One region of the Promicromonospora sp. NPDC059942 genome, then DNA from elsewhere that is predicted to be linked to it. Evidence: predicted binding sites of a transcription regulator. Region 1 holds the regulator's gene; each other region holds the start of a gene.
What was found. Region 1 encodes HrcA, which represses chaperone genes, less so after heat shock. Its sites were predicted from a motif close to TTNGCACTCGNNNNNNNCGAGTGCNAA; they were not measured.
Positions count from the first base shown of each region.

Region 2: ACFV9Q_RS01000 (Hsp20/alpha crystallin family protein) is a predicted target of HrcA. The motif match lies at 1,140-1,166, and genes of this name have one in related genera.
Region 3: groL (chaperonin GroEL) is a predicted target of HrcA. The motif match lies at 7,587-7,613, and genes of this name have one in related genera.

Region 1 is NZ_JBHWLR010000005.1:428,600-437,979, forward strand. It holds gene ACFV9Q_RS11315 (16S rRNA (uracil(1498)-N(3))-methyltransferase) at 1-754, opposite strand, end outside; gene dnaJ (molecular chaperone DnaJ) at 765-1,886, opposite strand; gene hrcA (heat-inducible transcriptional repressor HrcA) at 1,915-2,934, opposite strand; gene ACFV9Q_RS11330 (hypothetical protein) at 3,322-3,507, shown strand; gene ACFV9Q_RS11335 (ATP-binding protein) at 3,617-6,466, shown strand; gene ACFV9Q_RS11340 (DUF3097 domain-containing protein) at 6,593-7,456, shown strand; gene ACFV9Q_RS11345 (DUF4870 domain-containing protein) at 7,481-8,008, shown strand; gene ACFV9Q_RS11350 (hypothetical protein) at 8,076-9,044, opposite strand; gene ACFV9Q_RS11355 (hypothetical protein) at 9,138-9,380, opposite strand, start outside.
Region 2 is NZ_JBHWLR010000001.1:243,552-252,931, reverse strand. It holds gene ACFV9Q_RS01010 (GlsB/YeaQ/YmgE family stress response membrane protein) at 1-106, shown strand, start outside; gene ACFV9Q_RS01005 (hypothetical protein) at 112-1,110, shown strand; gene ACFV9Q_RS01000 (Hsp20/alpha crystallin family protein) at 1,260-1,712, shown strand; gene ACFV9Q_RS00995 (DUF1269 domain-containing protein) at 1,869-2,399, shown strand; gene ACFV9Q_RS00990 (Gfo/Idh/MocA family protein) at 2,454-3,650, opposite strand; gene ACFV9Q_RS00985 (helix-turn-helix domain-containing protein) at 3,807-4,664, shown strand; gene ACFV9Q_RS00980 (ABC transporter substrate-binding protein) at 4,645-5,973, opposite strand; gene ACFV9Q_RS00975 (carbohydrate ABC transporter permease) at 5,994-6,875, opposite strand; gene ACFV9Q_RS00970 (carbohydrate ABC transporter permease) at 6,887-7,723, opposite strand; gene ACFV9Q_RS00965 (hypothetical protein) at 7,807-9,380, opposite strand, start outside.
Region 3 is NZ_JBHWLR010000013.1:72,913-82,292, forward strand. It holds gene ACFV9Q_RS20250 (phosphotransferase) at 1-362, shown strand, start outside; gene ACFV9Q_RS20255 (TetR/AcrR family transcriptional regulator) at 377-925, opposite strand; gene ACFV9Q_RS20260 (MFS transporter) at 960-2,495, opposite strand; gene ACFV9Q_RS20265 (SGNH/GDSL hydrolase family protein) at 2,629-3,387, opposite strand; gene ACFV9Q_RS20270 (uracil-DNA glycosylase) at 3,584-4,300, shown strand; gene ACFV9Q_RS20275 (DUF3263 domain-containing protein) at 4,410-4,706, shown strand; gene ACFV9Q_RS20280 (LytR C-terminal domain-containing protein) at 4,749-5,399, shown strand; gene ACFV9Q_RS20285 (cold-shock protein) at 5,604-5,807, shown strand; gene ACFV9Q_RS20290 (phytoene desaturase family protein) at 6,036-7,556, shown strand; gene groL (chaperonin GroEL) at 7,761-9,380, shown strand, end outside.

The DNA of each region.
Region 1 (9,380 bases):
CCAGGCGGTCGCTCAGGAGGGCGATCGCTATCGGGCCCGCCGTCGACGTGCGCAGGACGTGGGGGCCCAGGCGGGCCGTGGTCGCACCCGCCTCCGTGAGCAGGGCGACCTCGGCCTCCGAGATCCCGCCCTCGGGTCCGACGACGAGGAGCAGCGCGCCGGCGTCGGGCAGCGCGACCGCCGACAGGCCCGTCGTCGCCTCCTCGTGCAGCACCACCACCGCCCCGCCCGCTGCGACCACGTCGCGCGTGCGGGCCGCGAGCTGCTTGGTGCTCAGGGACACGTCGACGTCGGGGATGCGCGCCCGGCGGGCCTGCTTCGTGGCGGCCCGCACGGTGCTGACCCAGCGGGCCCGCGACTTCGCCGCGCGGTCCCCGCGCCACACGACCACGGACCGTTCGGCCTGCCACGGGATGATCGCGTCCACCCCGGTCTCCGTGGCGGCCTCGATCGCCATCTCGTCGCGGTCGCCCTTGGCGAGGGCCTGGACGAGCGTCACGACGACGTCGGGCACGGGCTCGACGACGGCCTGCTCGACGCGCAGGTGCACCTCGGCGCCGTGCACGGCCTCGACGACGGTCCGCAGGCGCACGCCCGCGCCGTCGACCACGTCGATCCGCTCCCCCGGCCCGCGCCGCTGGACGACGCCGGCGTGCCGGCCCTCGGCGCCGTCGAGCACGTAGAGCGCGCCCGCGCCGTACTCGGACAGCGGGTGGGCGGCGGAGGCCTCGGCGAGAAAGACTGGCGCGCTCATGGGTGCGCGGTCAGCGCCCGCTGAGCTTGTCGCGCAGGCGCGAGAAGACGCCGCCCTGGACCGTGGCGAGCCGCGGCTCGGGCCGCTCCTCGCCGCGCAGCGTCGCGAGCTGCTGCATCAACGCGGTCTGCTCCTCGTCGAGGTTCGTGGGGACGTGGACCTCGATGTGCACGTTGAGGTCGCCGCGCCCGTTGGAGTGCAGGTGCCCCACGCCGAGACCCTTGAGGGTCATGACCTGGCCGGGCTGCGTGCCCGGTCGCAGGTCGATCTCCTGCAGGCCGTCCAGCGTGTCGAGCTCGAGCACCGTGCCGAGCGCGGCCGCCGTCATCGGCACCTGGAGGGTGCAGTGCAGCTCGTCGCCGCGCCGCACGAACGTGTCGTGCGCGCGCTCGCGGATCTCGACGTACAGGTCGCCGGCGGGGCCGCCGCCGGGGCCCACCTCGCCCTGCGCGGAGAGCTTGATGCGCGTACCGGTGTCGACGCCCGCGGGCACGTTGACCGCGACGGTGCGCCGCGAGCGCACCCGGCCCTCGCCGGAGCAGTCGGTGCAGGGCTCGGGGATCACGGTGCCGAAGCCGCCGCAGGCGGAGCACGGCTGGTTGGTCATGACCTGGCCGAGGAACGAGCGGGCGACGCGCTGCACGGAGCCGCGGCCCTGGCAGACGTCGCAGGTGCGGGCGTGGGTGCCCGGCCGCGCGCCGTCGCCGCCGCAGGTGTTGCAGACCACCGCGGTGTCGACCTGGATCTCGCGCTTGGCGCCGAACACGGCCTCGGCGAGGTCGAGGTCGAGGCGCACGAGCGCGTCGTTGCCGCGCCGGGCGCGCGGGACGGGGCCGGTCGGCTGCCCGCCGCCGAAGAAGGTCTCGAAGATGTCCTGGAACCCGAACCCGGCGCCGAACCCGCCGCCCGCGCCGCCGCCGGGGGACGTCGGGTCGACGCCCATGTCGTACTGCTGGCGCTTGTCGGGGTTGGACAGCACCTCGTACGCGCGCGCGACGTCCTTGAACCGGTCCTCGCCCGCGTCGCCGGCCACGTCCGGGTGCAGCTCGCGGGCCAGCTTGCGGTATGCCTTCTTGATCTGCTCGGGCGAGGCGTCGCGCGGAACACCGAGAATCTCGTAGTAGTCGGTCACAGGTCTCTCTTCGTGATGAGGTGAGTAGTCAGCCGGGCAGCACTCGCGACAGGTAGCGCGCGACGGCGCGGACCGCGGCGATGGTGCCCGGATAGTCCATACGGGTGGGGCCGATCGAGCTCAGGATCGCGACGGTGTCGCCGTCGGACGAGCCGTAGCCGGACGTGACGACGGAGGCCTCCGCCAGTCCCGCCAGCCGGTTCTCGTGCCCGATGCTCACCGCCACCTTGGCGTCGTCGGTCATGTCGGTGAGGAGGCCGAGCAGGACGACCTGCTCCTCGAGCGCCTCCAGGACGGGCCGCAGGCCCTGCTCGAAACGCATGCCGGACCGTGCCAAATTGGCCTGGCCGGTCAGCACGATCCGTTCCTCGCTCTCCTCGGCGAGCGCGGCGGTGACCACCTCGGCGACGGCCGTCGCCAGCGGGCGGTGCTCGGCCGGCATCGCCTCGGCGACCCCGGCGAACACGTCACCGAGGTCGGCGAGCCGGCGGCCGGCGGTCGCCGCGTTCAGGCGGGCGCGCAGCTCGCCGAGCGTGCCGTCGTCCAGGTCGACCGGCACGTCGAGGAAGCGCTGCTCCACCCGGCCGGTGTCCGTGATGACGACGACGAGGAGCCGCCCCTCGGCCGTCGGCACGAGCTCCAGGTGCCGCAGCCCGGACCGCCGCAGCGACGGGTACTGCACCACGGCGACCTGGCCGGTGAGCTGGGCGATGAGCCGCCCGGCGCGGGCCACGACGTCGTCCAGGTCGACCGCCTCGGAGAGGAAGGTCTCGATGGCCCGCTTCTGCGGGACGGACAGCGGCCGGACCTCGGCGAGCTGGTCCACGAAGAGGCGGTAGCCCTTGTCGGTGGGGATGCGCCCCGCCGAGGTGTGCGGCTGGGCGATGAGCCCGGCCTCCTCCAGGGCGGCCATGTCGTTGCGGACCGTGGCCGGGGAGACGCCGAGCTGGTGGCGCTCCGTGAGGATGCGCGAACCGACGGGCTCCCGTGTGCGGACATAGTCCTCCACGATGGCCCGCAGGACATCGAGTCTGCGTTCCTCGCTCACCGCGCTCACCTCCGTCCCCAGGTAGAACGTCCGGGACGTGCACCCGGGTTCCGGCCCGCTCACCGACACTGCCTTCCAGCACTCTCACCGACCGAGTGCCAATCCTACGCGGCACGCGCCACCCGCCGGGTCGCCGACCCGCCGCACGCCGTGCGCACCCGGGCCGGCCACGCCGTCCCGCCCCGGCGAACACGCGGCTGACCTGCATGTCCTACCGTTCGCCAAGGGCTGAGCACCGAGCATAGGGCGATGCCTTAGGCGCGCCCACCCCGCACCGCGAACCCGTCGGAAAAGATGCGGCGACCGCCCGATCCGCGCGACGTACCTCACAGACGAACCTGGAATCACTGCCGGCGAGGGGCCGGCGGTGACACCAGGAGGAACACCATGTTCGGTTTTACGGACTACGCCGAGTACAGCCGCAACGAGCGGGAGCTCGACCAGCGCAACGAGCGGGCCCGCGTGGCCCGTGAGCAGAAGGACGCGGCCCGCCGCCAGGCCGCCGCGCAGCGCACCGCCGAGCGCGGTGCCCGGGCCAAGGCGGCCGACGCCGTCCGGCCGCGCGTCGCCTGATCCCCCGGGAAGGACGACCGTGCCGGGCAGCGGGCCGGCCCACGGAGACGGCGGGCAGGCCGACGGAAAAGAACGGAACGACCACGGACCGGCATGGGACGATGAGCCCATGCCGGTCCCCCGTGCCCGCCTGGTGGGCCGAGCCCCCGAGCTCGGCGCGCTCGAGGCCGCTCTCGCCGACGTCCGCTCGGGCGGCAGCCGCACCCTCGTGATCGCCGGCGAGGCCGGGATCGGCAAGACCCGCCTGCTCGACGAGCTCACCTCCCGGGCCGACGACGCCCACGTGATCGTCGGCCAGTGCGCCGACGAGGGCTCCGGGCCCCTCCCGTATGCCGCCCTGGTCGGACTCCTGGGCGGCGTTGTCCGGACGATGGGCCCCGAGGCGGTCGTCGCCGCGGCCGGACCCTCGGCCGGCGCCCTGTCCGCCCTCGCCCCCCAGCTCGTCGCACCCGCGCCCGACGCCGGGGCCGACCGGGTCCCCGAGGTCCTCACCGACCTGCTCGCCGGGCTCGCGGGCGAACGACCCGTCGTGGTGGTCATCGAGGACCTGCACTGGTCCGACGACGTCACGCGCGCCGTCGCGCTCCGCCTCGCCCGCACCACGCCGCCGGGCCTGCTCCTGCTGCTCACCTACCGCAGCGACGACGTCTCCCGCGGGCACCCCCTCCGCGTCGTCCTGGCCGAGCTCGACCGGGCGCGGCTCACCACCCGTCTCGAGCTGACGCGCCTGGGCGAGACCGAGGTCCACGAGATGGCACAGGACCTGCTCGACGTCGGCCTCGACGCCGAGCAGCTCGCCGACCTGGCGGACCGCAGCGAGGGCGTCCCCTTCTACGTCGAGGAGCTGATCGGTTTCCTCGGCACCGACCTGCCCGACTCCCTGCGCGACATCCTCCTGCTGCGCTACTGGAACCTGAGCCGGGAGGCCCGGTCGCTGTGCCGCGTGGTCGCCGCCGCCGGCCCGCGCGTCTGGTACGACGTGCTCGACGACGTCCTGGCGGACGCCTCGACGGGGCCGGGACAGCGCGCCCCGCAGACCGGGGCCGAGGCGGAGGAGACCGTCCGCGAGGCGGTCGAGGCCCAGGTGCTGGTGGTCACCGAGGTCGGCTACGCCTTCCGGCACGCGCTGGTCCAGGAGGCCGTGTACGCCGAGCTGCTGCCCGGCGAGCGGCACCGCCTGCACGCCGCCTACGCGCGGGCCCTGGAGCGGGCCCTCGTCCGGCGCGCCCACTCGGTGGCGAAGCTGTCCCGCATCGCCGACCACTGGTGGCGCGCGGGGATGCCCGACAAGGCGCTCGCCGCGGCCGTCGAGGGGCACCGGACGGCCGCGGCGGGCGCGGCGTCGTCCACCGCGGTCGCACTGGGTGAACGGGCCCTGGAGCTCTGGCAGCAGGTGCGCGAACCGGAGGCCGTCGCCGGGCTGCCGCACCACGAGCTGCTGCGGTCGGTCGCCGAGGTCCTGCGCGGCTCGACCCGGAGCGCCCGCGCCCTGGCCGTGGCGCACGAGGCGATCGCCGAGTGGCCCGAGGACGACCCGGCGGGACTCGTCGGCATGCTCTCCGACGCGGCGCTCATCGCGGGCCACGCCGGCTCGGACGAGGGGCCCGAGCTCATCGAACGGGCCCTGGCGCTGGTCGAGCCCGGCCGGGACGACGTCGTGCGCGGCCAGCTCCTGATGCTGCGGGCGCGCCGCGCGATGCTCGGCGGCCGGCCCCGGGAGGCGATCGAGGCCGCGACGGCTGCCCACGACGCAGCCCGTGCGATCGGCGACGCCGAGGTCGTGTCCGTCACGCTGAACCTGCGGGGCGTGAGCCGCGTGCAGCTCGGCGACACCGGCGGCTTCGCGGAGATCGACGCCGGCCGCGAGGCGGCCGGGGACACGTGGCACGGGCTGAGCCGGTACTACGTCAACGGTTCGGACGCCCGGCTCGTCGTGGGTGACTGGGGCCGGGCCGCGGAGATCGCCCAGGAGGGGATCGGCGCCGCGCGCCGGCACGGCTCGTCCGACTCGACCCGGCTCATGATCGAGGGAAACCTCGCCGAGGCGCAGATCGGGCGCGGCGACTGGGCCGAGGCCGCCGCCTGGTACGAGCGCACGATCCCGCCGATCCACGACAGCGTGTACTCCGCCTACCTCAGCGAGCGCCGGATCTGGCTCATGATGTGGCGGGGCGAGGTGGAGCAGGCGCAGGCAGAGGCACGCCGCAGGGTCCCGACCTGGGAGCGGTTCGGGCGCCTGGAGGAGCAGATCAGGTCGCGCACCAGCGTGACGCTGGCGGAGCTCGCGCTGCTGCGCGACGAGCCGGCCGAGGCCCTGGAGCGCATGTCGGTGGTGGTCGCCTCGGACCGCCCGTGCATGCCGGCCTACGACCTGCAACAGCTCGGCGTGGCGGCCCAGGCGATCGCCCGGCTGCGCGCCGCCGGGCAGGACGTCGACGACGCCCCCTACCGCGCGGCCCTCGCCGCGTGCGCGCACTGGCCGACGTTCCCGTTGTGGTCGGCGCTGTTCGAGGCGGAGCTCGGCACCGGACCCTGGACGACGGTCGCCGACCTGCCCGGTCCCGGACCCGTGCACCTGCGCCCGTACGCGCTGTACCGCGAGGGCGCGCGGCTGCTCGACGTCGCCGACCGCGCCGGGGCCCGGGCGGCGCTCGGCTCGGCGGTCGTGGAGGCGGAGAAGATCGGTGCGGGACTGGTCGTCCGGCAGGCGCAGGGTCTCATCGACCGCGCGGGCCTGGTGGAGGGGGCAGCCGGCACTCCGCCGTCGGGCGCGGGGACGGACGCGCTCACCGCCCGCGAGCGGCAGGTGCTGGCCCTGGTGGCCGAGGGCCTGACGAACGGGCAGATCGCCGAGCGGCTGTTCATCTCCGCCAAGACCGCGTCGGTGCACGTCTCGGCGATCCTCCGCAAGCTCGGCGTCGCCACCCGCACGGAGGCGGCGCTCCGCGCGAGCCGCTGACCCGACCCGCCTACCCCGCCCGCCCCGCCCACCCGACCTCGTTGAGTGCGGGCTATCTGCGCCGAATGACACTCCGGAAGCGCGGATATCCAGCACTCAACGGGAGGGGCGACCTAGGCTCGCGGCGTGGTCGACGAACGGTATGGAGCCGATGTGCTGTCCCCCCAGTTCCCTGGCGCGCAGCGAGGGCGGCGGCCGACGTCGCAGCCCACGCCCGCCGAGCTGGGCCTCGTGGTCGAGGAGGTCGAGACCGGCTGGGTCGGCGCCGTGGTGCGCGTCGAGAAGTCGGGCGGCATGCACGTGGTGGTCCTGGAGGACCGCCGCGGTCGCACCCGCACCTTCCCGCTCGGCCCGGGGTTCTGGGTCGAGGGCAAGCCCGTCGTGCTCACCGCGCCCGTCGTGAACCGCGCGCCGGCGCAGCCCACCCGCACGGCCTCCGGGTCCGTCGCGGTGCACGGCGCCCGGGCGCGCGTCGCCCGCGGCAGCCGCATCTGGGTGGAGGGCAAGCACGACGCCGAGCTCGTGGAGAAGGTCTGGGGCGACGACCTGCGGATCGAGGGCGTGGTGGTCGAGATGCTCGACGGCGTGGACCACCTCGCCGAGCGCCTCGCCGAGTTCGGGCCCGACGCCGAACGGCGGGTCGGCGTGCTCGTGGACCACCTGGTGCCCGGGTCGAAGGAGCAGCGGCTCACCGACGAGGCGCTGCGCACCGTCCCCACGGGGACCGTGCTGGTGCTGGGCCACCCCTACGTCGACGTGTGGCAGGCCGTGCGCGCCGAGCGCCTCGGGCTCGAGCGCTGGCCCGTAATCGACCGCGGTACCGAGTGGAAGCTGGGCATCCTGCGGTCCCTGGGCTGGCCTGCGCAGACGCAGGCGGACGTCGCCCGCGGCTGGCAGCGGATCCTCGGCACCGTGCGCGACTTCCGGGACCTCGACCCGGCGCTGCTCGGCAGGGTCGAAGAACTTATCGATTTCGTGACCCTCTCGTAAGGCGCAGCCTCTACGGTTGGTCATATGTCCGAAAACCCGCAGGAGCCGCAGACTCCTCAGCAGCCCGGCCCGGCGCCGCAGCAGCCCGGCCCCGCACCTCAGCAGCCGCAGGACGCCCCGGCCTACGGGACGCCCCAGCCACAGTCGCCCTACCAGGGTCCGCCGGCGGCGGGTCCGGCGTACAGCCCCGGCTACGGCCCCGGCGCGCCGTACCAGCCCCAGCCGCTCACCCCGTCGGACGAGCGCATGTGGACGGTCTTCGCCCAGGTCGGCGCCATCATCTTCTCGTTCGTGCCGCCGCTGGTGATCTGGCTGGTCTTCAAGGACCGCAGCCGGTTCGTGGAGCAGGAGGCGAAGGAGTCGCTGAACTTCACGATCACCGTGATCATCGCGAACGTGGCGCTCGCGATCATCGCCGCGGTCACGTTCGGCCTCGGCACGATCCTGTACATCGTGCTCATCGCCGCGGTCGTGTTCCAGATCCTGGCTGCCGTCGAGAACGGAAAGGGCGCGCCCTACCGCTACCCGGTGAACATCCGCTTCATCAAGTAGCCGACGTGCGCCGAGTCAGCATGCTGGTCCGCGACCAGCATGCTGACTCGGCGATCAGTCGGGCGGCTCAGGCGACGGCGGGACCCATCGTGCCCGGGCTTGCCGTCGCCGGACCGCTGGCGACCGGTCCGCCGGTGAGGCGGCGGAACGCGAAGGCCAGCGCCAGCAGCGACAGCGGGATCGTGACGAACAGGCCGAGCCCGCACACCAGCGCGCCCACGATGTTGATGCCCAGGAGCGCGAGCTCCAGCAGGAACACCGAGCCGAAGTTCTGCCCCACCAGGCGGAACGAGCCGGTCAGCGCGTCCCACGCGTTGAGGTTGCGGTCAACCACGTTGTGGTAGGTGAACGGCGCGAAGATCGCCAGGGCGATGAGGCCCAGGCCGCACAGCAGCAGGCCCACGAAGCCGGCGACCAGCAGCAGGAGCGCCGCCAGGATGATCATCGGGTAGCTGTTGACCTTGAAGAGCGTGCCCCAGGTCGCCTTCTCGCCGGAGACCTCACGCAGGGCCGCGTTGATCCCGAGGGCGCCGAGGATCGAGTTGATGATTCCACCGATCAGCCCGAGCAGCGAACCGCCGAACGACACCCCGGTCGCCGTGGACGAGCTGATGTCGCCGCGCATCGCGGCCTGGTTGATCTCCTGGTAGTCGCCGAACGAGCCGGCGTTGAAGATGGCGCCCACGGCGAACGAGAGCAGGACGAAGAGCACCCAGAAGAGCCAGTTCCCCGTGAACCGGCTCCACCCGAAGCTCAGTGCCTCGCCGACGGCGAACGGCGCGGCCGACTGCGTGCCGTAGGGCGCGCCCTGACCCCCGTAGGCCGGCGGCTGACCCGCCCCGCCGTAGGGCGGAGGCTGGGTGGCGCCGCCGTACGGCGACTGCTGACCGGCGCCGTAGGGCGACTGCTCGCCGGCGCCGTAAGGCGGCGGCTGCGCGGGCCCGCCCGGCTGTGCCGGACCGCCGGCCGGGTTCTGCGGCGGCGTCGGGCCGCCGGCTCCCGGCTCGTACGGGTTCTGCGGAGTGTTCTCGGTCATGTGTGTCCCCTTTTCACTGTTCAGTGATCCGAAGCCACCTTCACCTTTTCTCCGCAATTCCGCATGTGCAACCGCGGAGTTGTTACCCGCAGGTCAGGACCGGACCGGCTCCCTGGTCCACCGCTGGACGAGGTAGGCCCCCATCAGCAGCATCGCCGGCGCGACCACCACGAGGCCGGTCCCGCACGTGACGACCGACGCGACGGCCAGGCCGGCGAAGATCCCGAAGAACGCGAGCGCGGCGCCGAGATGGGACAGCACCAGCCCGACGCCGCGGCCGAGCGCCCGGCCGAAGCCCACGCCGTTGAGCAGCAGGAAGGGCACCGGGAGCAGGAG
Region 2 (9,380 bases), on a different contig from region 1:
CCAGGTCAACGAGTCCTTCTTCTCGCTGACCACGTGGTTCTGGGCGCTCGTCGGCTCGCTCCTCGTGCTCGTCATCTGGGGAGCCGTCGCACGTCGACGGGCCTGAACCAGATGGAGTCCGTCCGCGTAGGACTCGTGGCCGACCCGGCCGCGCCGACCGTGATCGCGCAAGGCTTGGCTGACCTGCGCCCGCCCGATGGTGGCGTCGCGTGGGACATCACCGTGGTGAGCGAGCCGTTCACGACCGGGTCCGAGGACCTCCGGACCGCGCTGGACAGGCTGCAGGACGAGGCTCGCGAGCGGGACTGGGACCTCGTCGTCGGCCTGACCGAGCTTCCTCTTCACGACGGGAACGGCCGGCACCTGCTGGCCGACACCGATCCCGGTCGGCAGGCCGCGGTGCTCTCTCTGCCCGCGCTCGGCGGGCTGCGGGTCCACGCCCGGGCACGGCGGGCAGTGCGCTCGCTGGTCAGCACGATGGCCGAGCCGAGCGGGGAGGACAGGCACCGCGTCGTCCTGCCCCGCCTGCGGGGTCGGTGGCGCCTTCTGCTCGGCATGGTGCTCGCGAACCGTCCCTGGCTGCTGGTGCCCGGGCTGAAGTCGGCGCTCGTGGCGGCGTTGGCGACCGGCGCCGTGGCCACGGTCAACTCGACGGTCTGGGTACTGGCGGACTCGTTGTCGTGGTGGCGCCTGGTGGTGGCCTCGATCGCCTCGGTCACCCTCGTCGTGGCCTGGCTCGTGATCGACGGCGAGCTGTGGGACCGCCCCGAGGGCGACTCGCCACAGGCACGGGAGCGGTCCCGCCTCTACAACGCGTCAACGGTGCTGACACTCGTGACCGGCGTGGTCATCTGCTACTGCGCTCTCTACGTCGTGAACCTGGTGTGGGCGCTGTTCGTCCTGGACCCCGACCTGATGGGCGGCTACGTCGGGGCGACGCTCGGGTACGGCGACCTGGTGGTCCTGGCCTGGTTCGTCGCATCAGCGGCAACCGTCGGTGGTGGTCTTGGTTCTGGCCTGGAGTCGGACGAGGCGATTCGCGCCGCCGCCTACTCCAAGCGCGAGGAGGACCGGCGCGAGCGCCTCGCGCGCGACCGGCAGGGCAGGTAGCACTTCTTCTCGCTTGCGGCTCCAGACCCTTGGCACTCTCGCATCAAGAGTGCTAAAAATTGACTGTAGCCGGACGGCGGCACCCACCGCCGTCGAGCGCCGCGGTCCTGGAGGGGCCAGGACCGCATCAGCATGGGAGGTGATGCGCAATGGCTACCTATTGGGACCCGTTCCAGGAGATGGACCGGCTGTTCGGCTCGTTCGCGAGCAACGCACGACAGTCGGGCACCCTGCCGATGGACCTGTTCCGCACCGGCGACCACTACGTGCTGTCCATGGACCTGCCCGGAGTCGACCCGGGGACCATCGACGTCTCGGTCGAGGACCGCACGCTGACCGTCCGCGCCGAACGCACGCAGCGTTCGGGTGACGACGCGCAGTGGCTGGTCCGGGAGCGTCCCACCGGCACCTTCGCCCGGCAGCTCACGGTAGGCCGCGGGCTCGCACTGGACCGGATCTCCGCGTCGTACACCGACGGCGTCCTGTCGCTGACCATCCCCGTCAGCGAGGAAGCCAAGCCGCGGAAGATCGAGGTCGCCCACACCGCCGGCACCACGCCCATCGGCCGAGGATCCGGCGACCGGCAGACCATCGAGTCCTGACCGCCGTCGACCCGCCCCTTACGCCGGCTCGACGGCGTAAGGGGCGGGTCACCCGAATCATGTGACTCGACGAGGCGCACCCCGGCCTAGCGTCGCGGTCGAACCATCGAACGAGTGCCCCGCGGACGGCGGGCCACGCTATCGAGGAGAGACGACATGGCGCTCGACACCCTGGTGGCCTTCGCGGCCAGCTACGGCAGCGAGGACGACGCGGTGACCGACTACGAGGCGGTGAAGGAGTTCTACCAGGTCAGCGGTCTCATCGACACCTACGACGCGGCGGTGGTCTCGCGGCACGCCGACGGCAAGGTCAAGATCGTCAAGAAGCACGAGCAGCCGACCCGGCACGGCGCCTGGGGCGGCCTGGGTCTCGGCCTGGCCGGGGGCGCACTCGTGGCCCTCTTCCCGGCGATCGGTCTGGGTGGCGCCCTGCTCGCGGGCGGCGCCGGGGGCAGCGCCATCGGCGCGCTCGCCGGGCACGTCGCCGGCGGGATGAGCCGCGGCGACCTGAAGGACCTGGGCGAGCTCCTCGACGAGGGGCAGAGCGGCCTGGTCGTCATCGCCGCCTCGGACGTGGCAGCACACGTGGAGAGCGCGATCGCCCGCGCGGCCAGGCTGGAGAAGAAGGAGCTGAAGGCCGACGAGAAGGCGCTGGAGGCCGCGATCGACGAGGCCACCGCGAGGTGAGTCCGCGGGGGCGATCCGAACGCGGCGTCGCGGGTCGCCCCAGCGCCCCGGCCGTCAGCTCTGCGGCGCGTCCCCGAAGTCGCGGATGTCCAGGCGGACGCCGCCCTTGAGCGCCGACTCGTGCGCCACGATGCCGGGCATCGTGTACCGCGCGGCGACCCAGGCGTTCACCGGCGGGAGGGCGCCGGTCGTGACGGCCGTGACGAAGTCGTCGGCCAGGAAGTGGTGACTGCCCTCGTGGCCGTTGGAGACGTTCGCGAACTCCTTCGGCAGCCGCGAGCGGTCGTGCACCGGCGCGGAGCCCGAGGTGAAGGCGTCCCGCAGCGCGGGCGAGACGTGCTCCAGCGACGGGTCGTCGGGTGACAGCGTCGGCTTGGGAGCCAGGTGCTCCGTGATGTCCACGACCTCCTGCTTGTCCTGCCAGAGGCTGACGTTGACGAGCTGCTCCATGCTGGCCTCGGTGCCGAAGAACCGGAACCGCGACTCGCGGAAGTGCGAGGGGAACCCGACCCGGCGGAACTCGTTGATGCGGAACGCGCCGCCCCCGGCGGCCTCGAACAGCGCGGTGGCGTTGGAGAAGTCGTTGGCGAACTGGCTCACGTCCTTGTCGAACACCCCGTCCCCGCGGTCGTCGAGCACGCCGATCGCCGAGACGCTGGTCGCGTGCGTCTGCCAGGCGCCGAGGATCCCGCCCAGGGAGTGCGTGGGGTACATCAGGGGCGGGTAGCTCGCGGTGGACTTCCAGTTCTCACCGCCGCTGTACCGGTACGCGTCGTAGAAGCCGAGGTCCATGTCGTGCAGATAGTCGCCCTCGGCGTAGAACAGCCGGCCGAAGGCGCCCTTCGCGGCCTGGTCGCGGGCGTGGACGGTCGCCGGGTTGTAGTAGCTCGTCTCGCCCATCATGTAGGTCAGCCCGGTCTCCCGGACCGCGTCGACGATGGCCTCGATCTCCGGCTCGGAGACGGCCATCGGCACCGAGGAGTAGACATGCTTGCCGGCGCGCAGCGCCTGGACCACCAGGGGCCCGTGCGTCCAGCGCTGCGTGAAGATCGCGATGGCGTCGACGTCGGAGGCGAGCAGGGCCTCGAAGGACGGGACGGTCCCGGCGAGGTCGTACTCGCCGACGAGCTTCTCGGCGCGCTCGGGCAGCAGGTCGGTGACGTAGATGTCCCCGACGCCGGGGTGGAGGTTCCAGAGCTTGACGAACTGCCCGGCGAACTGCCCGGCTCCGACGATGCCAAGTGTGAACACAGATGCTCCTTGTCCTGGGCCGCGGCGATGCGGCCGGGGGCGCGACGACGGCCGGCGGCCGCGTTGACGGCCTTGACCCTACGTACCTACGATCGGCGAACTCTTCACGGATCCAAGCCGGTTCTTCCAGGATCCTCAGGCACTCGGGGGCAGATGATGTCGCAGATCGAGATCGAGCCGTCCGCTCTCCTGAGCTGGTCGGGCCGCCCCACCCTGATGGGCACCGCCCACCAGCACGACGACCTGGAGATCAACCTCGTCACCGAGGGCGGCACGATGCTCTACCTGTTCGGTGGCGTGCCGGTCGAGATCGGCCCCGGGTCGGTCGCGGCGTTCTGGGCGGCGGTGCCCCACCAGCTCATCGCCAGCACGGCGACCCGGGCGCACTGGGTGCACGTGCCGTTCTCGACCTTCCTCGGCTGGGGACTGCCCGCCGCCCTGGTCGGCCGTCTGCTGTCCGGCATGCCGCTGATCTCACCGCCGGAGGCGGCGCTGACGACCGACCCGGCGAACTTCACGCAGTGGGCCGCCGACCTGTCGGGTGACCAGCCCGAGCTGCGTCGCATCGCGATGCTGGAGATCGAGGCCCGGGTGCGCCGGCTCGGACTGGCCACACCGGGGCAGCCGGTGCGGCAGTTCGCAGCCGGCGACCCGGCCCTGCGCCAGGTGCTGGCGATGGTGCGCCACATCGCCGAGCACTTCCGCGAACCGCTCACCGTCGCGGACGTCGCACGGACCGTGCGGCTGCACCCCAACTACGCCATGGCCCAGTTCCGCAAGGTCGTGCACACCACCATGGTCGACTACCTCACCCGGTGCCGGCTGGCCGAGGCGCGGCGGCTGCTGGTGACCACGGGCCTGCCGGTCGCCGACGTCGCGGCAGAGTCCGGCTTCAGCTCCGTGAGCCGGTTCTACACCGCGTTCGGCGACGTCTGCGGCGTGCCTCCGGCGGCGTACCGGCGCGAGAACCAGCACGACCAGCCGCGCCTCCCGGTCAGTCGAACAGGGCGTTGACCTGCTCGTTGGCCTCGGTCAGCGAGCTGACGTCGGCCTTGCCGCCCAGCACCTCGTCCATCGCGGGGGTCATGATCGCGTGCACGTCCGAGGCGTGGTCGGTCACCGGGAACAGGAACGTGGTGCCGTCCTCGACGTGGGTGGTGAACGGCGAGACGTCGATCCCCTTCTCGGCGAACGCCTCCGTGGCGATCTCGGCCGAGCTGGTGATCGCCGGGAACACGATGCCGGCGGCGCCCACGAGGTCCTGGCAGTCGGTCGAGCCCAGGAACGCGACCCACTTCGCCGCGCCCTCGGGGTTGTCCGTGCCCGCCCAGACGGAGTCGGCCAGGCCGTTGAACATGCTCGCGCGCTTCCCGTTCGGGCCGGTGGGCGTGGGCGCCAGCCCAACGTCGACGCCGTCGTAGCCGAAGTAGGTCGAGAGCATCCAGTCGCCGCTGATGTTGATGGCGGACTTGCCCGCGCCGAAGTTGTCGTTCACCGACGCGCCGATCGTGGTCTCCAGCGGCGGGGCGTAACCCTTCTCGATCAGGGAGTACCACCAGGCGATGGTCTCCTGGAAGCGCGGGTCGTCGTAGTTGTAGTGCGTGCCCCAGGGGTTCTCGTCCGTGTGGGTCCAGCCCGTGGTGGCGGTGTACATGCTCCACTCGGTCTGGCCGTTCTCGTACCCGGCGCCGGGGATGCCCAGGCCGTAGACCGCGACGTTCTCCTTGTCGAAGCCCGGCTCGTCGCCGCGCACGCCGTTCGCGTCGACGGTCAGGCGCGCGATGGCCTCCTCGTAGCTGCCGCCGTCGTCCGGGTTCCAGTCGAGGTCCTGCATGTCCTTCTCGGTCAGCCCGGCGTCCTTGACCATCTCCTGGTTGTAGAAGATCGCGACGGTGTCCCAGTCCTTCGGCAGGCCGTACCGCTTGCCGTCCTGCGCGACCCACAGGTCCGCGAGGCCGGCCGAGTACTGGTCGAGGTCGACGTCGGCGATGTGGTCGTCGAGGGCCAGGAGCTGCCCGTTCGCCACGAACTCGGGGTACTTGGACACGTGGTCGGTGAACACGTCCGGGCCGGTGCCCGACGAGAACGCGGTGGTCAGCGCCGACCAGTAGTCGTCCCACCCGCGCTGCGTGATCTTGACCGTCAGGTCGGGGTTGGCCTCGTGGAAGGCGTCGGCGCATTGCTGGTAGGCGGGCTGCTGGTTCGAGTCCCAGAGCCAGTAGTCGATCTGGCCCTCCGCCTCGGCGCCGGACGACCCGCCCGCGCAGGCGGTCAGGGACAGGGACGCGAGGGCGACGGCGCCCGCGAGCATCTTTCGCTTCATGGTGTTCCTTTCTGGCCCGGCTACTTGATGCCGGAGAAACCGATGGAGTTGATGACCCGGCGGCCGAAGACGGCGTAGAGGATCACGATGGGCAGGGCCGCGACGAGGGACGCGGCCATGAGCCCGGCCCAGTCGGGCGCGCCCTGCGGCGTCTGCGAGCGGAAGACCCCGAGGGCCACGGTGAGCACCTTGGACTCCTCCGTCTGGCCCACCAGGAGCGGCCAGAAGTAGTCGTTCCAGGTGTTGATGAACGTGAGGATGCCGAGCGTGGTGACCGGCGCCGCCGAGATCGGCAGGATGATCCGGAAGAAGATGCGCCAGGGCTGGGCGCCGTCGATCATCGCCGCCTCGTCGATCTCCTTCGGGATGCCGAGGAAGAACTGCCGCATGAAGAAGATCGCGAACGGCGTCATGAACAGGCTCGGCAGCATGATCCCGGGCAGCGTGTTGAGCAGGCCGAGCGACTTGATCGTCAGGAAGTTCGGCAGCGAGGTGAAGATCGGCGGCACCAGGAGCGCCCCGAGGAAGACGGCGAACCAGGCGTCCCGCCCCGGCCAGCTCAGCCGCGCGAAGGCGTAGGCCGCCATCGAGGAGAACAGCACCTGGCCCACCGTCACGGCCGTGGCGACCACGAGCGAGTTGCGCAGGTAGAGCCAGAAGCTCAGCGACGCGCCCGAGCCGCCCTCCGCCATCGCCTCCTCGGGTGTGGCCAGGCCGAACACCCGCTTGAACGGGCCGAGCGTGAAGTCGGCGGGCAGCAGCGAGAAGGACTGGGCGGCGAGCGCCTGGTTGTCCGAGAACGCGGTGCGCAGCATCCAGTAGAACGGCAGCACGGTGGCCAGCACGAAGAACCACAGCACGACCCAGGCGAGCAGCCGGCCCCAGGTGATCCGTGTACGCATGTGCGCTCCCATCAGGAGAGGTCGGACTCGCCGGCGCGCAGCAGTCGCATCTGCGCGAAGGCGGCCCCGGCGAGGATGAGGAACAGGACCACGGACATGGCGGACGCGTAGCCGAAGTGCCCGCGGGCGAACGCCTGCTCGTAGATGTAGAGCTGGAGCACGCGGGAGGCGTTGCCGGGCCCGCCGGCGGTGGTCACGGCCACCGTGTCGAAGACCTGGAAGGCGCCGGTGACCGTGATGACCAGCACGAGGACGAGCACCGGCCGCAGCAGCGGCAGGGTGATGCGCCAGAAGGTGCGCCACTCCCCCGCGCCGTCGACGGCGGCCGCCTCATAGACGCTCGCCGGGATCATCTGCAGGCCGGCGAACACCAGGAGGGCGGTGTAGCCCAGGTGCCGCCAGGTGTTGACGCCCGCGATGGTGGCGACGGTCCACGCCTCGTCGCCGAAGAAGGCGACCTTGGGCAGCCCGATCGCGTCGATCACGGCGTTGACGATGCCGATGTTGTAGTCGAGCATCCAGAACCACAGCAGGGCCACGACGACGTTGGCGATGAGGTAGGGCAGCAGCAGGCTGCCGCGGATCAGCACCGACTTGGTGAGGCGGTGCATGAGGACCGCCAGCCCGACGGCGAGGACGGTCTGGAACCCGATGTTCAGCACCACGTAGAGGAACGTGACGCGGACGGCGTTCCAGAAGACGTCGTCCTGGGCCATGTCGACGTAGTTGCGCAGGCCCACGAAGACGGGGCTGCCCAGCACGTTGTACTCGGTGAACGACAGGTAGGCGCCGCGCAGCGTCGGGTAGAGGTAGAAGACCAGGAACCCGAGGGCCGCGGGGGCGATCATGCCGAGGGCGGGCCAGAGCTGGTTGCGGGGCCGGCGGGCGACGGCGGTCGCGGCGCGGGTGGCGGTCGCCGTGACGGTGGCGGTCACCGGCCCGCCTCGATCGCGTAGACCCGCACGTCCTCGCCCGGGACGACGGCGCGCAGGCGGCCCGCGGCCCGGCTCTCCTGGCCCGTCCACAGCTCGGTGACGTCGTACCGCCCGCCGCCGAGGCCCAGGTCGCGCAGCGCGAGGTCGGCCCGGCGCGGCGTGGACCCGTAGTTGAACAGCGCCAGGTAGGTGGTCCCGCCGTCGCGCAGCACGAACGTGTCCGACGCCGTGAAGGCGTCCGGGCCGGCCTGCACCGGGGCGAACGACCGCCCGAGCTCGGCGAGGTGGTTGATGCCGGGGTTCTGCAGCAGGTCGCGGGCCCGCTGCTTGACGACCGGGTGGCCGGTGGCGGTGAGGTCCTCGCTGACCTGGTAGATCCCCGTGATGGCGGCGGAGGTGACGCGTGCCCGGTTCTGGCCCTCGGGCCAGATGCTCGGGTAGGGGTCGTCCAGCAGGTAGGCGTTCGCGTTGCCGTCGTACTCGTAGTTGCCGAACTGGACGTGGTCGCCGTCGTTGAAGGCGTAGACCTCGTCGAGCCACCAGCCGTAGGTCAGGGAGTTGAGCAGGTACTCGGTGCTCTTCTGGTAGCGGTCGGGCTGCGTGGGGTGCCAGTTGTTCAGGGCGCCGTGCACGTCGCACGAGATGCGCCGGGCGTGGGCGAACTCGGAGGCGAACAGGGGCGAGATGGCGAGGTCGACGAACATGTCGTCGCCGACGACGTCGACCACCTGCGCCATGCCCTGGCGGAACGCCTGCTGGCCGGTGTGGACGTCGACGTCGTACCAGTCGTCGGCCTCGACGTAGCCGTGGGTCAGGAAGTCGAGCTTGACGTAGCGCACGCCGAGCTCGCGGAACTTGCCCAGGGCGATCCGGGCGCGGTTCTGCACGCCGGGGTTGGTCGGGTCGAGCGCCCAGGCGCCGTCGATGTTCACGGGGATGCCGTTCACCTTGAGCGCCATCTGGCGGTAGGTCTGGTTCTCGCAGGTGTCGCACAGCGCGGTCCCGCCGATGGGCTCGTCCAGGCCCTCGCGCCAGAAGTTGGCGAACGGCTGGAAGTACAGGGCCGGCTCCTGGCCGCGCGCCTTGACGTCTGCGACGTACTGCTCGAGCTCGGCCCAGGAGGTGTTCGGGTCCTCGAACGCGTACTCGGGGGCGAGCATCTTGTCCCAGTAGGAGTCGACGCCCACATAGAGGCCCTTGGCCGAGCCGGCGTTCCGGAACCCGGGGGTCTCCTCGGCCAGGAACTCCGAGACCTCGTCCATGACGGCGGCGTCGCCACCGCGGGCGCCGAGGCCGCCCCAGCTGTTGAACCCGAAGGGCGTGCCCTCGTCCCAGGTGCGGGACTTCGCGGCCTGCGCAGCGGCCTTGCCGAAGGTCTCCATGCCCTCGCGCCAGTCCGGGTACAGGCCTACGAACATGCGCGGGGAGCGCACCGTGGCCCCGCTGACCTCGGCGTGCGGCTTGAGCTCGCGGTTGAACTGGTACTTGTTCATCCCGTCGCCGTAGTCGTAGCTCCAGTCCGTCAGGCCGGCCGCGGCCTGCAGCCGGTCCAGGCCGCCGCGCGCGTTGC
Region 3 (9,380 bases), on a different contig from region 1:
TGCTGCCGCCGGAAGCCGTCGAGTCCGCCGACACGGCGTACCACGCTGCGCTGACCGCGGACGGCGCGGACCTGCCGGCCGCCGGTCACGGCCAGGCGCTCGCCGACGGGGCCGTCGTCGCGCTGCTCGGCAGGCTCGTCCGGCTGCCGCTGATCGCCCGGCCGGATCAGGCGCGGGCGGACGCCCGGCGACGTCGAGGGCAGATCGTGCACCAGGTCGGGACCTGCGCGCGCCTGACGGAGCGTGTCGAGGGTCTGGCGGCAGTCACCGGATGGCTCCAGTCGCTCGGCGCGGCGCTGACGCGGCGCTGGCCTGCTGCCGCGGCGTCGCGAGCACCCGTGTTCCCCGCCTTCTCGCGGTAGGCGCCGGGCCCCGTTCAGGCTCCGGGAGCCCCCGCCACGGCGCGCACCAGGTGCTCCGCGACGGCGCGGCGCTGGGTGTCGGGCATCGACCGGTAGGCGAGCGACTCGAACATCCACAGCCCGTCGGCGGCGAGGCGGGCCACCAGCAGGGACATCGAGGCCGGGTCGGCCTCCGCGTCGTCGGGCACGGGCGCCCACCGCTCCAGCACCACGCTCCACGGGCCCGCCCACTCCGGACGGGTCGCGGCCTCCAGCATGAGCTGCAGCTCCGCCCGGGTCGCGGCCTGGGCGCTCACGCGGATGTAGGCGGCCAGCCGCTCGTCGGGGGTGAGCTGGTCGGCCGGACGGCCGGCGTCGGCCTCCAGCGTGGCCTCCCACCGCGCGGCCAGGTGCTCGTGGATGGCGACGAGCAGCCCCTCGCGGGAGGGGAAGTGGTACATGATCCCGCCGCGCGTCAGCTCTGCCTCGGCCGCCACGGAGTCGAAGGTCACGGCCGTGACGCCCTCGCGCTGGACCAGGCGCACGGCGGATTCGAGGATGCGGTCGCGGTTGCTCGGTCGCACGGGGTCTCCTGCGGGGCGTCGCGGTCGGAGCGGTTCAGTGACCCGAACCGTAGGCGGAGGATGCCGATCCCGGCCCGTAGGCGCGGAGCAGCACTGTGGTGACGATAGCGCCGAGCGCCAGGACCGCGGCGCAGATCACCATGACCACGAAGTAGCTGTTCCCGAACGCCTGGGCCGCGGCGGCGAGCACCTCGGGGCCGGTGCCGGGGGCGGTCAGGGCGTCGGACATCGACCGGCCCGCCTCGACGGGGGCGCCGTCGGGCAGGCGGACCGTCGCGGTGTAGACGGTGGTCAGCAGCGAGCCGAGCAGGGCCACGGCGGCCAGGCTGCCGAACTCGTAGGAGACCTCCTCCACGGAGGAGCCCATGCCGGCCCGGCGGGCGGGCACGTTCCCGATGATCGCCGTGGAGGCCACCGACATCGCCGCCCCCAGCCCGAGGCCCGTCACGAGCAGGCCGGCGAGCAGCAGCCACTCGGTCCCGTGCTGCACGCCGTACAGCGTCCCCGCCACGCCGACGGCGCCCACGGCCAGGCCACCGCCGATCAGCACCCGCAGGCCCACCACGTGGAGGAACGCCCCGGCCAGGAGCGAGGACGGCAGCGAGCCGAGGGCGATGGCGGCCACCAGGAGCCCGGCCTCCAGCGGGGTGAACCCGGCCACGAGCTGGAACCGTTGCGTCGTGGCGAGCTGCAGCCCGCCCATGGCGAACATGGCGATCGCCGCCGCCAGCACCCCGGACGAGAACGCGGCGTTGCGGAAGATCGACAGGTCGAGCAGCGGGAACGGCAGCCGCCGCTGCCGGCGGACGAAGACCCACCAGCCCACGACGGTCACCGCTGCCGCGCCGAGGACGACGGTCCCGGACCGGTCGGCGCGGGCGACCTCCTTGATGAGGACCACGAGCCCGACCAGCGTGACGAGGGCCTGGACGGACGAGACGAAGTCCCACCGGGTCGCGGGGTGCGGGTCGTCCTCCGGCGCGACGGCGAGCCCGACGATCACGGCCAGCAGGACCACCGGCACGTTGATCAGGAAGATCGAGCCCCAGGCGAAGTGCTCCAGCAGCACGCCGCCGACGATCGGCCCGAGGGCGCCGCCGACGACGGACAGGCTGCCCCACACGCTGATGGCGATGTTGCGCTCGCGCTCGTTGACGAAGGCCACCCGGATCAGGGCCAGCGTGGCCGGCATCATCGCCGCGGCGCCGACGGCGAGGAGCCCGCGCGCGGCGATCAGCACCTCGGGCGTGGGCGCGGTCGCGGCCAGGAAGGAGGCGAGCCCGAACACGACCAGGCCGGACACGAACATCCGCCGGTGCCCGAACCGGTCGCCCAGCGTGCCCGAGCCGAGCAGGAGCCCGGTCATCACCAGCGGATAGGCGTTGATGATCCACAGGCTCTCGCTCCAGCTCGCGTCGAGCTCGCGCGTGAGGGTCGGCAGCGCCGTGTACAGGATCGAGTTGTCCAGCGTGATCAGCAGCAGACCGGTGCCGACCGTGACCAGAAGGGTCCAGCGCCGTCCGGTGCTCAGCCGGGACGTGCCCGCACCCAGCGGAGGGCTCATCGTCATGGTTGTAAATGTACCATCTAGAAGGTTAAGTTACGCGGCCAGGGTGGGGTGTGAAGACGTCAGAGGCTCCCCGGTGCGAGCACCGGGGAGCCTCTGAGATTCACCCTCGCAAGTGTAGGGCCGAGCGGGTGAACTATGCGCGCGGCCAGGCTCCCGGCGTCGGCCACTTCGCGGTGCGTCCGTCGCCGCTGGAGGTGCCGGTCAGGCGCCGCTTGACCCACGGGCCCACGTGCTGGCGCATCCAGGCGGCGTTGGCGCGCGCCGTCTCGCGGAAGGCCGCGGGCGGGGCGGCGTCGAGCGGCACGTCGTAGGCGGCGTCGTCCGGCTCCAGGCCGAGCGCGACGAGCGCGGCGTTCGCCACCCGCTGGTGCCCCTCGGGGGTGAGGTGGATGCGGTCGGAGGACCAGAGGCGCAGGTCGGCCAGGGCGCGCATGCCCCACAGGTCCACCACGTGCGCGCCGTGGCGCCGGGCGATGGACCAGACGTTCGCGTTGAAGATGCCCACGCGGCCGTTGGTCCAGCTCAGCGCGGCGCCCGCCTTGAAGCCGGTGCCCATCAGCACGTCGGCGCCGGTGGCACGGAGCGTGACGACGGCGTCCTCCAGGGCGGCCGAGATCGCGTCGATGTCCGCCGTGGCGCGCAGGATGTCGTTGCCGCCCGCGACCAGGGAGACGAGGTCCGGCTGTGCGTCGAGGGTGACCCCGAGCTGCTCGGCGACGATCGGGCGCAGCTTGCGGCCCCGGATCGCGAGGTTCGCGTACTCCAGCGGCGCCTCGCCGGCCGCGATGCGGCGGGCGGAGAGCGCGGCGGCGAGGTTGTCCGCCCAGCCGCGCTGCACGTCCGGGGCGTCGGGATAGGGATCCCACAGCCCCTCCGAGAAGGAGTCGCCCATGGCGATGTACCGCGTCCAGCGGACGGGGGCGGTCGCGGTGGGGGTCGTGGAGGGGCCTTCCGGTTCTGGGGTCGTCGTCGCGCTCACGGTCCTCATTGTTGCGCCAACGCGGTGAAGAGTCGTCACAAGTGGGTGTGTCGGGCAGCACAGACGGTCGCTGTCAGTGGGTCCCGGTAACCTCCTGAACGTGGAGACCATCGTGAACCCGACACCCCCTGCCGACGCCGCCGATGCCGCTGGCCGGCCCCCGTTGTCGCAGGTCATCGCGCCGGACTGGGCCGAGGCGCTGGCCGACGTCGAGCCCCGCATCCATGCGATGGGCGACTTCCTCCGAGCCGAGGTCGCCGAGGGGCGCACCTACGTCCCGGCGGGGGAGAACGTGCTCGCCGCGTTCAAGCGCCCGCTCGCGGACGTGCGTGTGCTGATCGTGGGCCAGGACCCGTACCCGACGCCGGGGCACGCCATGGGCCTGTCCTTCTCGGTGCAGCCGGACGTGCGGCCGGTCCCGCGCTCGCTGGTCAACATCTACAAGGAGCTGCAGGAGGACCTCGGCCTGCCGCTCCCGTCGAACGGTGACCTCCGGCCCTGGGCCGACCAGGGCGTCATGCTGCTGAACAGGACGCTGACCTGCCGCCCCGGCTCCTCCGACTCGCACGCCGGCAAGGGCTGGGAAGAGGTCACCGAGGCCGCCATCCGTGCGCTGGTGGCCCGTGGCGGGCCCCTCGTGGCGATCCTGTGGGGCGCGAAGGCGCGCAACCTCAAGGCGTGGCTGGGTGACGTCCCCGTGGTCGAGAGCGCGCACCCGTCGCCGCTGTCGGCGCGCAGCGGCTTCTTCGGGTCCAAGCCGTTCTCGCGGGCCAACGCGCTCCTGGAGCAGCAGGGCGCCCAGCCCGTCGACTGGCGCCTGCCGTAACGACCGGCCGCCCTTGGCGCCGGCGGACTCCCGGCGTGCAGACAACGTGAAAAGGACTCAGGTGAACAACAGGACTGTTCCTCCGGCCTCCGGGGGGACCGGCGAGACGCTGGTCGCCCACGTCGAGGCCCCCGCCGTCGCGGGCGCGGAGAAGGGGCTCTCCGACCGGGACCGCGAGATCCTCGCGTTCGAGCGCCAGTGGTGGAAGTACGCCGGCGCCAAGGAAGAAGCGGCGCGTGAGCTGTTCGGTCTGACGGCCACGCGGTATTACCAGGTTCTCAATACGCTCATCGACTCCCCGGCCGCCCTGGAGCACGACCCGATGCTGGTCAAGCGGCTGCGCAGGCTCCGCTCGACCCGGCAGCGAGCACGATCTACACGTCGTCTGACGGATGAGAACCACTGAGAAGGCACCGATCCGTCACAACAACCCGCTACTCTCTCTGCCGTGACGAAGAGTGGCTACCCCTACCCGCCCGACGAGTTCGACGTCGCTGTCCCCGGGGGCGCACCGGTGGGTGTGCACCGTGCACCGCGCAGCGGTTGGAGCTCGGCCTGGCCGTTCCTGCTGGTCGCCGTAGTCTGCGCCGCCGTGGCGTGGGGCGGCATCACACTGCTCTCCGGCGACGGGGAACCGGCGGAGGCGTCGGGCGACCCGTCGACCTCGGCCTCGGCGCCCGTCTCGCCGTCCCCCTCGGCCTCGACGTCGGGTGAACCGTCGGGCGAGCCCAGCGGTGAGCCGTCCGCGGAGACCGGCGGTGCTGCCGACCCGGCGGCGCTCAAGGCCGGCGCGGACCTGACCGCCCAGGTGGCCGTCTACAACGTCGGGCAGGAGGCGGGCCTCGCAGGCGAGACCGCCGACTACCTGAAGGGGCAGGACGTGGCCGGCGCGGCGCTGCGCGAGGAGCCGGCGACCCCGGACGGCGCGACCTACACCGAGAACACCATTCTCTACGGCGCCAACCGTGCGGAGACGGCCGCCTACACCGCGGCGCTGCTCGGCATCCCGGAGGCCAACATGGTCGAGTCGGCGGCGGTGTCCGAGTCGCCCGAGGCCCTGTGGGTGGTCGTCGTGACCCGGCCCTCGACCATGGGCTGACCTTCGGTTGGGTTTACCAGGCTGTACCACCATGTTGATATTCCTTGACAAGCGGCGGTTTGCAGCCCTCTGACCTGGGCGTTCGCCATGCGCTTAATGCCGCATACCGGGCATAGAGGGTTCCCTGGTGTGAGACGGACCACTAGGCTCGAACCACCACGGGTCGACCGCATGGCCCGTGCAGAGGTACAAGGAGAACTACGCATGGCCCAGGGCACCGTCAAGTGGTTCAACGCCGAGAAGGGGTATGGCTTCATCACCCCGACCGCCGGCGGCCAGGACCTTTTCGTTCACTACAGTGCGATCCAGAGCGATGGCTACCGGTCCCTCGACGAGGGACAGGAAGTCGAGTACGAGGTGGGGCAGGGACAGAAGGGTCCGCAGGCAGAGCAGGTTCGTCCGGTCTGACTCGATGGGACGACGGGTGGGAACTGCCCACCCGTCGCCCGCCACCCCCCGAGGATGCTGGGACCCAGACCCCGGCGTCCGCACTGGACGGTCGACGACGACCGGTATCGCACCCTGTCGGACGACGATGCCCGACGCCACCGAGCAGCCGCCCCGTACCGCGGCTGCTCGCTCTGGTTCCCGCCTGGCGCCCCCTGCCCGGCGAGCACCCGTGATTCGATGGGGTGCGTGACGCTCCTCGATGCAGTGGTGGTGGGCTCCGGGCCGAACGGCCTGGCGGCCGCGGTGACGCTAGCCCGCGCGGGCCTGGGCGTCCGTGTGCTGGAGGCGCAGCCGACGATCGGCGGCGGCGCGCGCACGCTCCCTGTACCCGAGCTCGACGACGACCTGCTCTTCGACCTCTGCTCCGCCGTGCACCCCATGGCCTGGGCCTCGCCGTTCTTCCGGGCCTTCGACCTGCCGGCACACGGCGTCGAGCTCGTCGCGCCCGAGGTCGCCTACGCCCAGCCGCTCGCCGGCGATCGCGCGGGCATCGCGTGGCGCGACCTGGCCCGGACCGCCGACGGCCTCGGGGCCGACGGCGACGCGTGGCGTGACCTGATCGGCCCCCTCGCCGAGAGCTGGCGACAGGTGACCGCGCTCGCGCTGGGGGACAAGCGGACCGTGCGCGGCATGCTGGAGGGCGTGCGCGACCACGGCGCGCACGCGTCGGAGACCTGGGGCCTGGCCTCCCTCGTCCGGCCGGGCCTGCGGTTCGGCGCGGCACTCCTCGAGCAGGGCGGCCCGCGCTGGGAGCGGCGGTTCCTCACCGAGGAGGCGAAAGCCCTGCTCACCGGCGTCGCGGCGCACGCCATCACGCCGCTCCCGTCGTACGCGGGGGCGGGTACGGCCCTGCTCCTCGCGGCCCTCGCGCACGCCGACGGCGGCTGGGCCGTGCCGGTGGGCGGTTCGCAGGCCATCACCGACGCCCTGGTCCGTGACCTCCGGGCGCACGGCGGCACCGTCGAGACGGGCCGCCCGGTCGACGCCTGGCGCGACCTCCCGCCCGCCCGCGCCGTCTTCTTCGACACGACGCCGACCACCGTGCTGCGGGTCCTGGGGGAGCGGATCCGGGCGCCGCGCCGCGCCGCCCTGCGCAGGTTCCGGTACGGCAACGCGGCCGCCAAGGTCGACTTCGTCCTGTCGGGCCCGGTCCCCTGGGCGGCGCCCGACGTCGGGCGCGCGTCGACCGTGCACGTGGGCGGGTCGCGCGGGGAGATGGTGATCGCGGAGGACGCCGTCGCGCACGGGGTGCATCCCGACCACCCGATGGTCCTGCTCAGCGACCCGGGCGTCGCCGACCCCGGCCGGGTGCGGGGCGCCAGGCGGCCGCTGTGGACCTACGCCCACGTGCCCGCCGGCTCGCCGCACGACGTCACCGAGGCGGTCACACGGCAGATCGAGCGCTTCGCGCCCGGCTTCCGCGACGTCGTCGTCGGCGCGCGGTGCATCCCCGCCGACCAGATGCAGCGCCACAACCAGAACTACCCGGGCGGCGACATCTCCGCGGGCGCCGCGAGCATGTGGCAGATGGTCGCGCGGCCCACCCTCGCCCCCGACCCGTACCAGGTCGCCGAGGGTGTGTACCTCTGCTCGGCGTCGACCCCGCCGGGCCCGGGCGTGCACGGCATGGGCGGGTGGCACGCCGCGCGCCGGGCGCTGGTGGGGGAGTTCGACCTCCGCCACGTGCAGGGGCTCGCGCCGGGGTAGGTGTGCCGCGTTCGCTCGCGGTGTACGCGTCTTGCACTCTCAAGGTCCGAGTGCCAATAATGTCTTAGCACTCTCCGTTGGAGAGTGACAGCAGGGTCGAATGGTGAGGCCTCCTGCCGCGGCGAGACATGGTCGTCGAGGCGGTTGCCGTCCGTCGCGGGCACCGGCCGGCCTGGACAAGCCACCAGCGGAGGATTCATCCCCATGGCCAAGATCATCGCTTTCGACGAGGTTGCTCGTCGGAGCATGGAGCGCGGGCTCAACCAGCTCGCCGACACGGTGAAGGTCACGCTCGGCCCGAAGGGTCGCAACGTCGTTCTGGACAAGAAGTGGGGCGCCCCCACGATCACCAACGACGGTGTCTCCATCGCCAAGGAGATCGAGCTCGAGGACCCCTACGAGCGGATCGGCGCGGAGCTCGTCAAGGAGGTCGCCAAGAAGACGGACGACGTCGCGGGTGACGGCACCACCACCGCCACCGTGCTCGCCCAGGCGCTCGTGAAGGAGGGCCTGCGTGTCGTTGCCGCCGGTGCCAACCCGATCGCCGTCAAGCGCGGCATCGAGAAGGCCACCGAGGCCGTCACCGAGCAGCTGCTGAACGCCGCCAAGGAGATCGAGACGAAGGAAGAGATCGCCGCCACGGCCGCGATCTCGGCCGGCGACCCGGCGATCGGCGAGCTCATCGCCGAGGCCCTCGACAAGGTGGGCAAGGAAGGCGTCATCACCGTCGAGGAGTCGAACACCTTCGGCCTCGAGCTCGAGCTCACCGAGGGCATGCGCTTCGACAAGGGCTTCCTGGCCCGCTACTTCGAGACGGACCCCGAGCGCCAGGAGGCCGTGCTCGAGGACCCGTACGTCCTGATCGTCGAGTCGAAGATCTCGAACGTCAAGGACATGCTGCCGCTGCTCGACCAGGTCATGAAGTCGGGCAAGTCGCTCCTCATCATCGCCGAGGACGTCGAGGGCGAGGCCCTGGCGACCCTGGTGCTGAACAAGATCCGTGGCACCTTCAAGTCCGTCGCCGTCAAGGCCCCGGGCTTCGGCGACCGCCGCAAGGCCATGCTGCAGGACATCGCGATCCTGACCGGCGGCCAGGTCATCACCGAGACGGTGGGCCTCAAGCTGGAGAACGCCACGCTCGAGGAGCTGGGCCAGGCGCGCAAGGTCGTCGTCACCAAGGACGAGACCACGATCGTCGAGGGTGCCGGCGACGCCGACCTCATCGCCGGTCGCGTGAACCAGATCCGCAGCGAGATCGACAAGTCCGACTCGGACTACGACCGCGAGAAGCTGCAGGAGCGCCTCGCCAAGCTGGCCGGCGGCGTGGCCGTCATCAAGGCCGGCGCGGCCACCGAGGTGGAGCTCAAGGAGCGCAAGCACCGCATCGAGGACGCCGTCCGCAACGCGAAGGCTGCCGTCGAGGAGGGCATCGTCGCCGGTGGTGGCGTGGCCCTCATCCAGGCCGGCGCCGTCGCGTTCGCCAAGCTCGAGCTCGAGGGTGACGAGGCGACCGGTGCCTCGATCGTGCGTGCCGCGATCGACGCCCCGCTGAAGCAGATCGCCGTGAACGCCGGCCTCGAGGGCGGCGTCGTGGCGGAGAAGGTGCGCAACCTTCCCTCCGGCCAGGGCCTGAACGCCGCGACCGGCGTGTACGAGGACCTGCTCGCCGCGGGCGTCAACGACCCGGTCAAGGTGACCCGCTCGGCGCTGCAGAACGCCGCGTCGATCGCCGCGCTGTTCCTCACCACCGAGGCCGTCGTCGCCGACAAGCCGGAGCCCGTCGGGGCCCCCGCCGGCGACCCGACCGGTGGCATGGGCGGCATG